3 regions of the Nonomuraea sp. NPDC052265 genome follow, and region 3 is predicted to be linked to each of the others. Evidence: riboswitches for the same ligand, from Rfam matches in the RefSeq annotation. Region 3 holds a riboswitch; each other region holds the start of a gene.
What was found. Region 3 has a riboswitch for thiamine pyrophosphate ahead of ACIHAD_RS25360 (purine-cytosine permease family protein). Riboswitches for the same ligand answer to the same signal wherever they lie in the genome.
Positions count from the first base shown of each region.

Region 1: another riboswitch for thiamine pyrophosphate. It lies ahead of ACIHAD_RS10600 (FAD-dependent oxidoreductase); the one in region 3 lies ahead of ACIHAD_RS25360 (purine-cytosine permease family protein).
Region 2: another riboswitch for thiamine pyrophosphate. It lies ahead of thiC (phosphomethylpyrimidine synthase ThiC); the one in region 3 lies ahead of ACIHAD_RS25360 (purine-cytosine permease family protein).

Region 1 is NZ_JBIUBJ010000003.1:237,063-241,896, forward strand. It holds gene ACIHAD_RS10590 (thiazole synthase) at 98-853, opposite strand; gene thiS (sulfur carrier protein ThiS) at 846-1,046, opposite strand; gene ACIHAD_RS10600 (FAD-dependent oxidoreductase) at 1,043-2,494, opposite strand; TPP riboswitch at 2,484-2,600, opposite strand; gene ACIHAD_RS10605 (NAD(P)/FAD-dependent oxidoreductase) at 2,653-3,822, shown strand; gene ACIHAD_RS10610 (Rv2175c family DNA-binding protein) at 3,853-4,227, shown strand; gene thiE (thiamine phosphate synthase) at 4,205-4,834, shown strand, end outside.
Region 2 is NZ_JBIUBJ010000001.1:347,314-352,147, forward strand. It holds gene ACIHAD_RS01705 (hypothetical protein) at 1-43, opposite strand, end outside; gene ACIHAD_RS01710 (hypothetical protein) at 40-690, opposite strand; gene ACIHAD_RS01715 (SDR family oxidoreductase) at 1,033-1,884, shown strand; gene thiC (phosphomethylpyrimidine synthase ThiC) at 1,922-3,400, opposite strand; TPP riboswitch at 3,393-3,505, opposite strand; gene ACIHAD_RS01725 (class I SAM-dependent methyltransferase) at 3,542-4,162, shown strand; gene ACIHAD_RS01730 (glycoside hydrolase N-terminal domain-containing protein) at 4,438-4,834, opposite strand, start outside.
Region 3 is NZ_JBIUBJ010000008.1:310,743-315,576, forward strand. It holds gene ACIHAD_RS25355 (methylated-DNA--[protein]-cysteine S-methyltransferase) at 1-125, shown strand, start outside; gene ACIHAD_RS25360 (purine-cytosine permease family protein) at 111-1,454, opposite strand; TPP riboswitch at 1,445-1,558, opposite strand; gene ACIHAD_RS25365 (rhodanese-like domain-containing protein) at 1,610-1,933, opposite strand; gene ACIHAD_RS25370 (Fpg/Nei family DNA glycosylase) at 1,960-2,838, opposite strand; gene ACIHAD_RS25375 (TenA family protein) at 2,876-3,481, opposite strand; gene ACIHAD_RS25380 (GPP34 family phosphoprotein) at 3,504-4,151, shown strand; gene ACIHAD_RS25385 (LCP family protein) at 4,243-4,834, opposite strand, start outside.

The DNA of each region.
Region 1 (4,834 bases), on a different contig from region 3:
TGCGGAGACGTTCTCAGGAGAGCGGCCCCGACCGGGGGGAGGACCCGGCGCGAGCCGAGCCCTCCGATGGATCTTACGGGGGATCTCGGGGCGGATCCTAGGGGGTCGTCGGTGAGGACGCCTCCGCGTAGCGCCGGCGCGGGATCCTGCCCGCCTGCCGCGCCTGGCGTCCCGCCGCCACGGCCGCCCTCATCGCCGAGGCCATGAGCTCGGGCCGCTGCGCGCGGGTGACCGCCGTGGCCAGCAGCACCGCGTCGCAGCCCAGCTCCATCGCCAGGGCGGCGTCGCTGGCCGTGCCGATGCCCGCGTCGAGGATCACCGGCACCGCGGCGGCCTCCACGATGAGCTCGATGTTGTGCGGGTTCCTGATGCCGAGGCCCGACCCGATCGGCGCTCCCAGGGGCATCACGGCCGCGCAGCCGGCCTGCTCCAGCCGCCGCGCCAGCGCCGGGTCGTCGCCGATGTACGGCAGCACCACGAACCCGTCGGCCACCAGCCGCTCGGCCGCGTCGAACGTCTCGATCGGGTCGGGCAGCAGCGTGCGCTCGTCGGAGATGACCTCGAGCTTGACCCAGTTCGTCCCCAGGGCCTCGCGGGCCAGCCGGGCCGTCAGCACGGCCTCGCCCGCGGTGAAGCAGCCCGCGGTGTTGGGCAGCACCTTGATGTCGCGGCGGCGCAGCACGTCGAGGACCGAGCCGCGGGCGCCCGGGTCGAGCCGCCGCATGGCCACCGTGGTCAGCTCGGTTCCCGAGGCGACCAGCGCCTGGTCGAGCACCTCCAGGGAGGGCGCGCCGCCGGTGCCCATGATGAGCCGGGAGGAGAACTTCTCCCCGGCGATGATCAGCTCATCCACCCTGCACCGCCGTCAGGACCTCGACGCGGTCGCGGTCGCCGAGCGCCGTCGTCTCCCACGAGCTGCGCGTGACCACCTCGTCGTTCACGGCCACCGCCACTCCGGTGGTGGCCGTGGTCAGCGTTCGTACGGCCTGGGCCACGGTGGTGCCGTCGGCCACCTCGTGTGCGGCGCCGTTGATCGTCACAATCATGAAATATCCCGAAATCTCGCGGGCGAGCACAGCACAGCCAGCTCGCCCTCCTCACCCGTCAGAATCCCCGCCCCCGGCACCGACCCCGCCGCCCCCGGGGACGCCGTCACCACGGTCGGTGTCGCGCCGGTCGGTGTCGCGTCGGTCGGTGTCGGCAGGGTTGGTGTCGCCACGGCCGGTGTCGTCAAGGCCGCTGTGATCAGGGCCGCCGTGAGGGGGGCCAGCAGGACCCCGCCCCGATGGTGGCCGGTGGCCAGCACCAGCCCGGGAACCTCGCCCGCCCCGATGATCGGCAGATTGTCGGGGGTGCCCGGCCGCAGCCCGGCGACCACGTCGGCGACCTCCAGCTCGGTGATCCCCGGGACCAGCTCCCTGGCGTCCCGCAGCAGCTCGTGGAGCCCGCCCGCGGTCACCCGGGTGTCGAACCCCAGTTCCTCCTGCGTGGCCCCGAGCACCAGCTCACCGTCGCCCCTGGGGACGAGGTAGACGGGCGCGCCGTGCACCGTCCCGCGTACGCACCGCCCGAGCAGCGGCTGCGGCGAGCGCAACCGCATGATCTGCCCCTTGACCGGCCGGACGGGCACCCCGGCCAGCTCCCCGCTCCACGCCCCCGCGGCCAGCACCACCCGCTCGGCCGCGATCTCCCGCACGGCGGCGTCAGGCTGACCGGGATCGGGATCTAGGCGCACACCCACCACAGCACCCGTCGCGGGGCCCATCACGCTGTCGGTCACGGTGTCGGCCCTGGCTTCGGCCCCCGCCCCTGTCCCTGACGCGGTGTCGCCGTCGCGCAGCAGCCCGGCGACCCGCGCCCGTACCAGGGGCACGCCCAGCCGGTCGAGCGCGGCCAGCAGCGCCGCCGTGACGCGGCGCGGGTCCACCCAGGCGTCACCGGGGGCCAGCAGCCCGCCGCGCACCGAAGGGGCCAGCATGGGCTCCAGACGGCGGCATTCGCGCCCGGTCAGCCGCTCGACCCGCAACCCCAGCTTGTCCATGAACGCCGCCAGGTCGTCGAGCGCCGCCAGGTCGTCGGCCCCGAAGGCGACGTCGAGCGTGCCGTCGGCGCGCAGGTCGAGCCCGCGACGGGCGGCCTCCATCGGCCCCGCACCCCCGGACACCCGCCCGAACCCGCCACCGGGACGCACGCCGAACCCGCCGGGACCCGCGCCGGACCCGCTGTCGAGACCCGTGCCGAACCCGCCGTCGAGCCCCGCGTCGGCGGCCAGCTCGGCGGCGAAGGACGGCCACCGGCGCAGCGACGCGGCCCCCAGCCGCAGCAGCGGCTCCTCGGTGTAGGCGACCTCGCTGACGGGGGCGAGCATCCCGGCCGCCGCGTAGGACGCCCCGCGCCCCGGGGCCGGGTCGACCACCGTGACGGGCAGCCCCGCACGGGCCAGCCGCCAGGCGATCGACAACCCGACGACCCCGCCGCCCACGATCACATTCATCCGCGCTCCCTTCGCCGGCATGATCCGGATCAGGTGTCTTGCGGTCGAAGGCCCGCTCAAGCCTTCCTCTCAGCCCGGTGACGGCCGGACTCCCGCGCGTCTTGCGCTCCCAGCCTACGGCCTCGGTGCGACGTGCCGGCACCGCCCCCGTTATGGTCATGAACGTGAACCATGTCGTAGTGGTGGGAGCGGGCCTGGCCGGGCTGCGCAGCGCCGAGGCGCTGCGCGGACGCGGCTTCACCGGACGGATCACGCTGATCGGCCAGGAGCGCCATCGGCCCTACGACCGCCCGCCGCTGTCCAAGGCCGTCCTGTCCGGCGCCGCCGACTCCAGCTTCCTGGAGGCCGACCTCGACGCGCTGGAGATCGACTTCTGGCCCGGCGTGACCGCCAAGGCCCTGCGCGAGGGCGTCCTGGAGACGACCGAGGGCGAGCTCGGCTACGACGGCCTCGTGATCGCCACCGGCGCCGAGCCGATCACCGTGCCCGGCGACGGCCCCCAGCACGTCCTGCGCACCCTCGACGACGCCCACGAGCTGCGCGCCGGGCTCGTGGCCGGGGCCCACGTGGCGATCATCGGCGCGGGCTGGATCGGCGCCGAGGTCGCCACCGCCGCCCGCAGGGCCGGCTGCGCGGTGACCGTGATCGAGGCCGGTCCCACCCCGCTGGCCAACGCCGTGGGCCCGGAGATCGGCGCCCGCACGCGACACTGGTACGAGGGCATCGACCTGCGCCTGAACACCATGGTCGACGAGGTGGACGAGGGCGGCGTACGGCTGGTGGGCGGCGAGTTCGTCCAGGCCCACGTGGTCGTCACCGGCATCGGCGTGCGCCCGGCCGTCGAATGGCTGGCCGGCTCCGACATCGACCTGCACAACGGCGTCGTCACCGACGAGCACCTGCGCACGTCCATGCCGGGCGTGGTCGCCGCGGGCGACTGCGCCGCCTGGTGGTCGCGCCGCTACGGCACCAGGCTCCGCGTCGAGCACTGGGACACCGCGCTCGGCTCGCCCGAGGTCGCCGCCGCCACCCTGCTGGGCGAGGAGGCCGTCTACGACCCGGCGCCCTACTTCTGGTCCGAGCAGTTCGGCCACATGGTCCAGTACATCGGCCACCACCCGTCCGGCGACCGCCTGCTCTACCGCGGCGAGCCGGAGGGCAAGTGGTCGGCCGTCTGGCTGACGTCCGGCGACACCCTCGCCGCGGTGCTCGCCGTCGACCGGCCCCGGGACTACGTGCAGGGCCGTAGGATCATCGAAGGCGGTCATCGCCTCGACACAGAACGCCTGGTAGATCCAGAGGTCCCCCTACGGGATTGTGTTGTTTGAGCAAGGACGGCATGTGGTAGTTGTGGTTTCGTGACGCTTTCTGTTGCACAGATCGACCGGGAGACCGACCAGCTCGTCGACGAGTGGCTCACTCTCCCCGAAGTGGCCTCACGCCTCGACCTCTCGATCGGGCGGGCCAAGCAACTCCTCAAGGACCACAAGCTGCTCGGCGTACGCCGCGGCGGCGGCGGGCCACAGGTGCCCGCGGTGTTCCTCGACGGGAAGGACGTGATGAAGGGCCTGCCCGGCACACTGACCGTGTTGCTGGACGCCGGCTACGACGACGTCGAGTCGCTGCGCTGGCTCTTCACCCCAGACGAGTCCCTGCCGGGGTCGCCCATCGAGGCGATCAAGGCCGGCCGTCACACGGAGGTCAAGCGGCGTGCCCAGGCCCTCGGTTTCTGAGGCCCGCCTCTATCTCTGCACCGACGGCCGCCGCGACCGCGGCGACCTGGCAGAGTTCCTCGATTCGGTGCTGGCCGGCGGCGTGGACATCGTCCAGCTGCGGGAGAAGGGCCTGGAGGCACGCGAAGAACTCGCGCTCCTGGAAGTCTTCCGCGACGCCTGCGACCGGCACGGCAAGCTGCTGGCCGTCAACGACCGGGCGGACATCGCCTACGCCGCCCGGCCCGACGTGCTCCACCTGGGGCAGGACGACCTTCCCGTGACGGTCGCGCGAGAGATGCTCGGCGACGACATCGTCATCGGCCGGTCCACCCACTCCATCGCCGAGGCGTCCGCCGCGGCCGTGGAGGAGGGCGTCGACTACTTCTGCTGCGGCCCGATCTGGCCCACGCCGACCAAGCCGGGCCGCCACGCGCCGGGCCCGGCGCTGCTGCGGCACGCGGCCTCGCTGGGATCGGCCCCGGGGTCGGAGCGGCCGTGGTTCGGGATCGGCGGCATCGACCTCGCCAACCTCGACGAGGTCATGTCGTACGGCGTGACCCGCGTGGTGGTCGTACGCGCGATCACCGACGCGGAGGACCCGGGGGCGGCGGCGGCCGAGTTCGCC
Region 2 (4,834 bases), on a different contig from region 3:
CCGCCGCCGTCAGCGCCACGAGAATGAGCATCACGCGTTTCATGAGGTCGAGCGTGCGCCCTCCCGAGGAGACCACCCTGAGCCCCGGATGAGGAACCTCTCATCCGGCCGGCCGGAACGTCGAGCTTGGTCACCACCCCCGATCCGGTGGACGGCAAGCTCGGCCGGCCGCCCAGCGGAGATGATGGTCAAGCAGTTCGAGGGGGCGCTGCGCAGGGAGTACCCGGAGCTGTTCCCGAAGAGGACGGTCCCGCAGGAGTTCCCGCCGCTGATCGAGAGCATCACGGCGCGGCTCGCCGGCCTGCCGCCGATCGCCGTCGACCCGAGGCCGGCCACCTGGGCGTCCGAGGCCGCCGACACGAACCTGGTGGTGGACTTCGACCCGGCGCTGAAGGAGTCCCTGGTCATCAACGGGCGCGCGCCCGCCCCGCCGGGCGTCGCCAGGATGGGCTGCCACACCACCGCCTGGGCGATCGAGACGCAGCACGCCAACCACCTGGTCTCGGACGCCGCCACCGGCCCCCAGGCGGTCAAGGCGCTGAAGGAGGCCGTGCGCAAGGACCTCCAGTCGCGGGTCATGGAACTGGCCGCGCTGCTGCCCGCCGAGCAGATCGAGGGACGCCAGCTCGCGAGCATGTTCGACGAGGCCGCCTCGGTGCCGAACGCCTCCGACGCGCCCACGGCCGCCATGGCCTACCTGTCGTTCCGCAACCTCATGCCCTTCGCGACGGTCAACGAGGGCGACCGCGGCGGCCAACCTGCTCGCCGCCGACCTGGACCGCTGGGAGGACGGCGACACGCTGGCCACCGCCGTCGAGACCGTCCGCGCCCGGCTCAAGGAGCAGGCCGGCTTCCTCAAGCGCGCCAAGAGCGGCGAACTGGCCACGTACGCCCAGGAGGCCGGGACGAAGGTCTTCGACACCAGGCTGGTCGAGCACAAAAGGGTGTGGAAGGAGGTACAGCTCTTCAGAAAGGACTGATCTGGGCAAGGCATGACGTTACCGATACCCCGCCGAGGGAAGATCGCCGGACATGTCAGAGACACCACCACCGCAGAGCCAGCCGTACCCGGGCCGTACGAGCGAGATGTCCCCCGAGCCGCGCGACGAGATGCGCGGCTACGAGGGCAGGGACCTGCTGGCGGGCAAGAAGGCGCTGATCACCGGCGGTGACTCGGGCATCGGCCGGGCGGTGGCGGTCGCGTTCGCCAAGGAGGGCGCGGACGTCGCCATCGCCTACCTCGACGAGCACGACGACGCCAACCACACCCGCGGGCTGGTCGAGCGGGAGGGGCGGCGCTGCGTGCTGCTGCCCGGCGACCTGGGCGACCGCGACCACTGCGTGGCGGTCGTGGAGCAGGCCGTCGCCGAGCTGGGCGGCCTCGACGTGCTGGTCAACAACGTGGCCTACCAGGCACCGGTCGACTCGCTGGAGCAGCTGCCGGACGAGCAGTGGGAGCACACGTTCGCGGTCAACATCCACAGCTACTACCGCGTCACCAAGGCCGCGCTGCCGCACCTGCGGGAGGGCGGCGCGATCGTGAACACCTCCTCGATCAACGGCCTGCGCGGCAACAGGAACCTCATCGACTACGCCGCGACGAAGGGCGCGATCAACGCCTTCACCTACTCCATGGCCCAGAACCTGGTCGAGCGCGGCATCAGGATCAACGCCGTCGCCCCCGGCCCGGTCTGGACGCCGCTGATCCCGGCCACGATGCCGGAGGAGAAGGTGGAGAAGTTCGGCGCGCAGGTGCCCATGAAGCGGGCCGCCGACCCCGACGAGATCGCCCCTTCGTACGTGTTCTTCGCCGCCGACCGGCTGTCCTCGTACTACACGGGCGAGGTGCTGGCCCCGATCGGCGGCGAGACGCTGCCCGGCTGACCGCGGCGGGCTACAGGTAGCCGGTCGCCGCGGCGGGCTACAGGTAGATCGTGCCGCCCTTGCGGGTGAACTCGGCCGCCTTGCCGGCCATGCCCGCCCGTACCTCGTGGCTGAGCTTCATCGAGCAGAACTTCGGGCCGCACATCGAGCAGAAGTGCGCGGTCTTGGCGGGCGCGGCGGGCAGGGTCTCGTCGTGGAAGGCGCGGGCGGTGTCCGGGTCGAGCGAGAGGTCGAACTGGTCCTCCCAGCGGAACTCGAACCGGGCGTCGGAGAGCGCGTCGTCCCACGCCTGGGCCTGCGGGTGGCCCTTGGCCAGGTCCGCCGCGTGCGCCGCGATCTTGTACGTGATCACGCCGGTCTTGACGTCGTCCCGGTTCGGCAGGCCCAAGTGCTCCTTGGGGGTGACGTAGCAGAGCATGGCGGTGCCGTACCAGGCGATCATGGCGGCGCCGATGCCCGAGGTGATGTGGTCGTAGCCGGGGGCGATGTCGGTGACGAGCGGGCCGAGGGTGTAGAACGGCACGTCGTCGCAGAGCTCGCGCTGCAGGTCGACGTTCTCCTTGATCTTGTGCATGGGCACGTGGCCGGGACCCTCGATCATCACCTGCACGTCGTGCGCGTGCGCGACCTTGGTCAGTTCGCCCAGCGTGCGCAGCTCGGCGAACTGGGCCTCGTCGTTGGCGTCCGCGATCGATCCCGGGCGCAGCCCGTCGCCCAGCGAGAACGTCACGTCGTAGCGGGCCAGCAGGGCGCACATCTCGTCGAAGTGCTCGTACAGGAAGCTCTCGCGGTGGTGGGCCAGGCACCAGGCGGCCATGATCGACCCGCCGCGCGAGACGATCCCGGTCCTGCGCCGGACGGTCAGCGGCACGTACGCCAGCCGCACGCCCGCGTGCACCGTCACGTAGTCGACGCCCTGCTCGCACTGCTCGATCAGCGTGTCGCGGTAGACCTCCCACGACAACGCCTCCGGACGCCCGCCCACCTTCTCCAGCGCCTGGTAGATCGGCACGGTCCCGACCGGCACGGGCGAGCTGCGGATGATCTGCTCGCGGGTGTCGTGGATGTTCGGCCCGGTGGACAGGTCCATGACGGTGTCGGCCCCCCAGCGGGTGGCCCAGGTCATCTTCTCGACCTCCTCCTCGACCGAGGAGGTGACGGCCGAGTTGCCGATGTTGGCGTTGATCTTGACGAGGAAGTTCCTGCCGATCGCCATCGGCTCGGACTCGGGATGGTTGACGTTCGCGGGGATGACCGCCCGGCCCGCCGCGACCTCCTGCCGTACGAACTCGGGGGTCATGCCCTCCCGGACGGCCACGAACTCCATCTCCTTGGTGATCACCCCGCGCCGCGCGGCGCCGAGCTGGGTGACCGGCGACCCCCACGCCGAGCGGTCGGTACGCGACGGCCCGGATGTGTCGTAGAGCCGCACCGACGTGCCGTTCGACAGCCTGACCTCGCGCATGGGCACCTGGAGGTCACCGATGTGGATCTTGGAAAAGCGCGCGTCGCTCATCGCGCAAACTCCCTTCGCCGGCATTATCCGGAGCAGGTTCTGGCGGTCGGCGGCTGACAGCCGTCCTCTCAGCCCGGTCCGCACCGGGCTCCCGCGTTGGTCAACCGCGATCATAACTCCGCGCGTGGCAGGATCAAGAGGATGTCTGATCCCATTGCGCACACGACAGCCACCTACAACCACATCGCCGACCAGTTCGACGAGCAGTTCACCGACCCTCTACCCGCGTTCGCGGCCTTCCGGGAGCGGTTCGCCACATCCCTGCCCGCCGGAGCCACGGTCGCCGACCTGGGATGCGGCCCGGGGCGCGAGTCGGCCTGGTTCACCGGACGCGGCCTGTCCACCGTGGGCGTGGACCTGTCGATCGGGATGGCCAGGCTCGCCGCCGGGCGAGGCGTTCCCATCGTTCTGGGCGATCTACGGCACCCGCCGCTGGCGCCCGCGTCCCTGGACGGCGTCTGGTCGGCCGCGGCCCTCGTGCACGTGCCGTCCGAGCAGACCGTGCCGACGCTGCGGGCCTGGCACGCGACGCTGCGCCCGGGCGGGGTGCTCGCGCTGACCACCGCTCTGGGCGACCGCGAGGGGTGGGAGCCGGTGCCGTACCGGACCGAGTACGAGCGCTGGTTCGTCAACCGCGACGCCGGCGACCTGCTCGCGGCGCTGGACGCGGCCGGGTTCGCGGTCGCCTGGCACGAGTCGAGCGTCACCCACCGCACGTGGTTCAGCGTGCTGGCGACAGCGCGTAACGCTCCCCCGCCCTAGTCTCCAGGTCGAGCGCGAACCCGGGGCCGCGCAGCCGGGCGGCCCCGCCGCGCGCCGACGACAGCCTGACCTCGACCGGGAGGCCGTCCGCCCATCGGGCATGACCTGGCCGAGGTCGAGGCGTACCCGGCCGAACAGGGCCCGTGGTCGGCCTCGTGCTCGGCCCGCAGCTCCTCGTGCGGCCGGCGCGCCGCCGCGTCCACGGCCGCCGTGACCCGCGCCGCCGGGTACGGGCCCCGGTAGCCGGGGTGGACGGGCGCGTGATCGGTGGCCGCCTAGAACACGAACACCGCGCTCTCGGCGCCGGTCACGACGACGCGGTCGCCCTCGTCCGTACGGGTGCCGCCCTCGGTCAGCACCTGGACCTGGCCCTCGCACACCAGGCCGTTGTCGGTCAGCACGCCCCGGACGCGCAGCCGCCCCGCCTCGGCGGTCACATCCTCCCCGCCGGGGTGCGCGGTGCCGAACCGCAACGTGAACCCCACCCGTCCCGAGGGCCCCGCGGTCAGCCTTCCGACGATGACGCCCGCCGGGTGCGAGGCGAAATATTCCCTGGTCAACGGCATGCCGTCGGCGTCCTCGTACGTCACGGCGGCCACCGCCGTCTCCAGGTCGAGCGTGCGCCGGTAGCCGGGCTCCGCGCTGCCCGGACCGCCGGTCCACAACGACTTC
Region 3 (4,834 bases):
TGTGCGTGATCGTGCCCTGTCATCGGGTGGTCCGCGAGGGCGGCGAGCTCGGCGACTACGCCGGAGGCGTGGCCGCCAAGCAGCACCTGCTCAACGTCGAGCGCCGCGTCTCAGCGGGCCTCTGACCGGCGCAGGCCCCGGGTGAGCCCGCCGATGAGCAGCGTCACCAGGGCGGCGACCAGCGCGCCGCCGAGCGCGCCGTTCATCCACGTCTCCCGCGTGAAGCCGACCGCGTCACGGGCGCCCGCCCAGAAATCGTCCCAACCGGCGACCGTGGGCGTCGAGGTGGTGAACCAGTAGGCGGCGAAGCCGAGCGCCCACGGCAGCAGCATCAGCCAGCGCGAGGGCGCGTCCTCGGCGGTGTTCCACCGGGCGGCGCCGCCGAGCACGAAGTAGTCGACGGCCAGCACCGCGAACATCGGCACGAACACCGCGCCGATCACCCCGAGGAAGGCGCCGTAGGAGGTGACGTCCACGACCAGGGCGATCGCGGTGGTGAGCACGCCGATCGCGGTCGAGACGACCCGCCGGTCCACGTTCGGCATCAGGTTCTGGAGCGAGACGGTGGTGGAGTAGACGTTGGCGAAGGACTGGTCGGTCTCGCGCAGCACCAGGATGCCGAAGAACAGCGCGCCCAGCGGCGCCGCGACGAACGGCTGGAACACGACCATGCCGTCGGCCGCGACCGCCTGCGCGCCCGCGACGGCCACCGCGTACACGCCGAGGGCCAGGCAGGCCACCTGGGCGACGGTGTAGCCGCCGACGACGCCGGTGAAGGCGGCCCGGCTGGAGCGCGAGTGCCTGGCGAAGTCGGCGGCCATCGGCACCCACGACACCGACAGGGCGATCACGTAGTCGACGGCCGGGGCGAAGGCCGTCCACGACCCGCCCGTGTACGTCGGCGCCTCGCCCAGGAACGACACGGTGAACCAGATCAGCGACACGATCACGCCCGCGGTCACGTACCGGCGCAGCAGCCTGATCGACCCGAGCGGCCAGACGGCGAGCGCGGTGGTCAGCACCCCCGCCACCACCACCCACACCTGGTACGGGACGCTCCCGAAGATCGCGCTCGCGGCCTTGGCGATCACCCAGAGCTCGAAGGCCCCCCAGCCGAGCATCTGCACGATGTTCAGCACGGACGGGACGTACGACATCTTCGCCCCGAACAGCCCGCGCAGCAGCACCATCGCCGGCCGTCCGGTCTGCGTGCCGGGAATGGCCGACAGGCCGACCATGGCCGTGCCGATGAGGCTGCCGACCACGGCGGCCGTGAGCGCGGCCACGAGACTGAGCGGCGCGCCGCCCAGCGGGTCGATCAGGATGAGCGCCCCGGAGAAGCCGAGGAGACTGACGCCGAGGTTGGCCCAGAGCGCGCCCTGGTCGAGGACGCCGAGGGTCTTGGGGGGCGCGCCGTCAAGGGTCAGCGGAACTTCGTCGACGACATGCGTCATCGCACACTCCCTACGCCGGCATTACCCGGACAGGTTCAGGCGGTCGGCAGCGGCTGTGTTGCTGCCCTCTCAGCCCGGCACCCCGAGCTCCCGCGACTATGCAGTTGGCGCCCTCATCATGCCTCAATGGCGGCAGAACCGCCACAGCGGGGCATTCAGGCCACGAACGGCTGCTGCCCGGTCTCGCTGACCATCGGACGGCGCGCGAACTCCCACGACTGCATGCCGCCGCCCACGTTGACGGCGTCGCGCCCGAGCTGGTTGAGCCACGCCGCGACCTGCAACGACCGGCCGCCCACCCGGCACACCACGTAGACCGTGCGGTCGGCGGGCACCTCCTCGACCCTGCCCTGGATCTGCGACATGGGGATGTGCACGGCCTCGGGGGCATGGCCGGCGAGCCATTCGTCCTGCTCGCGGACGTCGAGCAGGAAGGCGTCGTCGGGGACGGCGGTGGCCTCGATCTCTGGAACGGTCATGCGTCCATCATCCCGCGCCCCGGACCCTACTTGAGCAGGCGCGACATCCGCCGGTCGGCCAGCGGCCTACCGCCCGTCTGGCAGGTCGGGCAGTACTGGAGCGAGGAGTCGGCGAACGACACCTCGCGGATCGTGTCGCCGCACACGTCGCACGGCTGGCCCGCCCGGTTGTGCACGCGCAGCCCGGACTTCTTCTCGGCCTTGAGGTCCTTGGCCGCCAGCCCGTGCGCCCGCTCGACGGCGTCGCGCAACGTCGTCACGATGGCCTCGTGCAGGTCGGCGATCTGCGCGTCGGTCAGTGTCGCCGCGATCTTGAACGGTGACATCCTGGCGGCGTGCAGCACCTCGTCGGAGTAGGCGTTGCCGATGCCGGCGATCACCTTCTGGTCGCGCAGCAGGCCCTTGATCTGGGTACGGTTGCCGCCCACGATGCGCTTGAGCGCCTCGACGGTGAAGGAGTCGTCGAGCGGGTCGGGGCCCAGGACGGCGACGCCCGGGACGTCCTCCGGCTTGTCGGTGACGTAGACGGCCAGCCGTTTCTGCGTGCCGGCCTCGGTGAGCTCGAACCCGGGGGCCAGGCCGTCGTCGTCGGGCGCCAGCCGTACGCGTACGGCCAGCGGCCCCTTGCCCGGACGCACCGGCCGCGCGCCGGACAGGTCGTCACGCCAGCGCAGCCAGCCGGCGCGGGCCAGGTGGATGATCAGGTGCAGTCCGTCGCAGTCGAGGTCGAGGAACTTGCCGTGCCTCGACACGCCCGTGACGGTGAGCCCGCCGAGCGCGGTGACCGGCGGGTCGAACGTCTTGAGCGCCTGGAAGGCGACGACGTCCACGCCCGCGATCGAACGGCCGACCGCCCGCTCGCGCAGGAAGTGGGTGAGCGACTCCACTTCGGGAAGTTCCGGCATGCCACCAGGGTATGGCGCGCGCCGGACCGGCACGCGACTACGGCACGTCCCAGAAGGCGAGTTCGTGGGCCATGCCCTCGGCGAACAGCGCCTCCGCCCGTACGGGGTCGGCGTCGGCCTCGTCGATCATCTGCGCGATCCGTACGGTCAGCGCCGCGAACCCGGGATCGGCGTACGTGTCCACCCAGGCCCGGTACCGCGGCTCGGCGGGCGGGTTCTCCGCAAGAATCTTCCCAAGGCTCGAATATCCCCACATGCACGGATAAAGCGCGGCCAGCCCCTCCCCGTAGGACCCCGCCGACTCCAACAGGAACGCGGTGTATGCCATACACGCCGGCCCCTTCACCGCGTTGTCCAGGTCTGCCCCGAACTCCGCCGACAACGACCGATGCAGGCGCAACTCGTCGTGGTACGTCGCGTGCGCCAGGTCGACCAGATCCCCCACATGCCCGTCCGGCGCCTGCCAGGCCAGCTTGGAGAACACCCGCACGTAGTCGAGCAGGTACAGGTAGTCCTGCTCCAGCCAGGACCGGAAGACCGGCTCCGGCAGGTCGCCACGCCCGATCCCGGCCACCGTGGGATGGTCGAGCTGCGCCTGGAGCAACGGACGGCCGATCGCGTGAAGTCTTTCCGAAATGCTCATGCTGGGAGGTTAGTGTCGAGGCATGACCGTGACGATCGCCGAAGAACTCCTCCTCCTGGCCTACAGCGAGGAAGAAGGCAAGCAGCTCATCGGGGGCATCCAGCTCGACCCCGCGCTCGGCGGCGCGATCCTCGCCGAGCTGGCCGCCGCGGGCCGCGTGGAACTGGCCGACGACAAGGTGACCGTCAAGGACCCGGCCCCGCTGGGCGACGAGGAGCTCGACGCGGCCCTCGCCCGCATGGCCGAGGACGGCAAGGCCAGGAAGCCCGCGTGGTGGGTGCAGCGGTTGCAGTCGGGCAAGCTGCGTAGGCGGCTGCTCACCAGGCTCGCCGGGTCGGGCGTGCTGGCCGAGGAGCGCGGGAAGGTCCTGGGCGTCTTCCCGACCACCCGCTGGCCGGAGTCCGACCCGCAGGTGGAGGCCGACGTACGCGAACGCGTGACGGCCGCCCTCGCGGGCGCCGAGCCCGACGAGCGCACGGCCACGCTGATCGCGATCATGTACGCGGCGAAGCTCGACCGCAAGGCGTTCCCCGGCGCCGACCGCGAGCGCGTCAAGGAGATCGCCGAGGGCGAGTGGGCCGGCCAGGCGGTCGCCAAGACGATCACCGCCATCACCGCGGCCATCGCCGTCACCGCCTCCACCGCCGCGACCGTCGCCGCCACGAGCTGACCCGTCGCCCCTGCCCCTGCCGTCGCGTCAGGAGCGGACCCGCCGACCACAAGGGTGAGGCGCGCCGGTGGGCGCGCCTCACGCGATCGGGTCAACCGGCGTCCACGATCTCCTTCGGCACCGGCTTGTCGGCCTTCAGGGCGTCGAAGAGGGCCAGCGCCTTGAGCCGGTCCCACTTGATCGCCGCGCCGCCCCCGGCGACGATCTCGTTCCCGCCGAACGGCACCACGGTCGTGACCGGGCTGTCGCCCATGGCCAGCCCCAGCGACAACATGTCGAACGCGCCCGTGCTCGAGTCCACCTCGACGGCGTCCGTGGCGCTCATGGCCAGCGGGATCGACGTGAACGGGTTGATCAGCACACCGGGGCTGGCGGCCTTCTTCACCACCGCGCCGAGGAACTGCCGCTGCCGCTTGGTGCGCTCGAAGTCCGGCAGCGCGCCGCCCTTGCGGGTGCGTACATAGCCGAGAGCCTGGGCGCCGTTGAGCACCTGCTTGCCCTTCTTCAGCTTGAGCCCGGCCTTGGGGTCGTCGACGTCGGCCCGGACGTTGATCTCGACGCCGCCGATGGCGTCCACGATGTCCACGAAGCCGGCGAAGCCGATCTCCATGTAGTTGTCGACGTGCACGCCGGTGACGGTCTCGACCGTACGGACCAGCAGCTTCGGCCCGCCGGACGCGTAC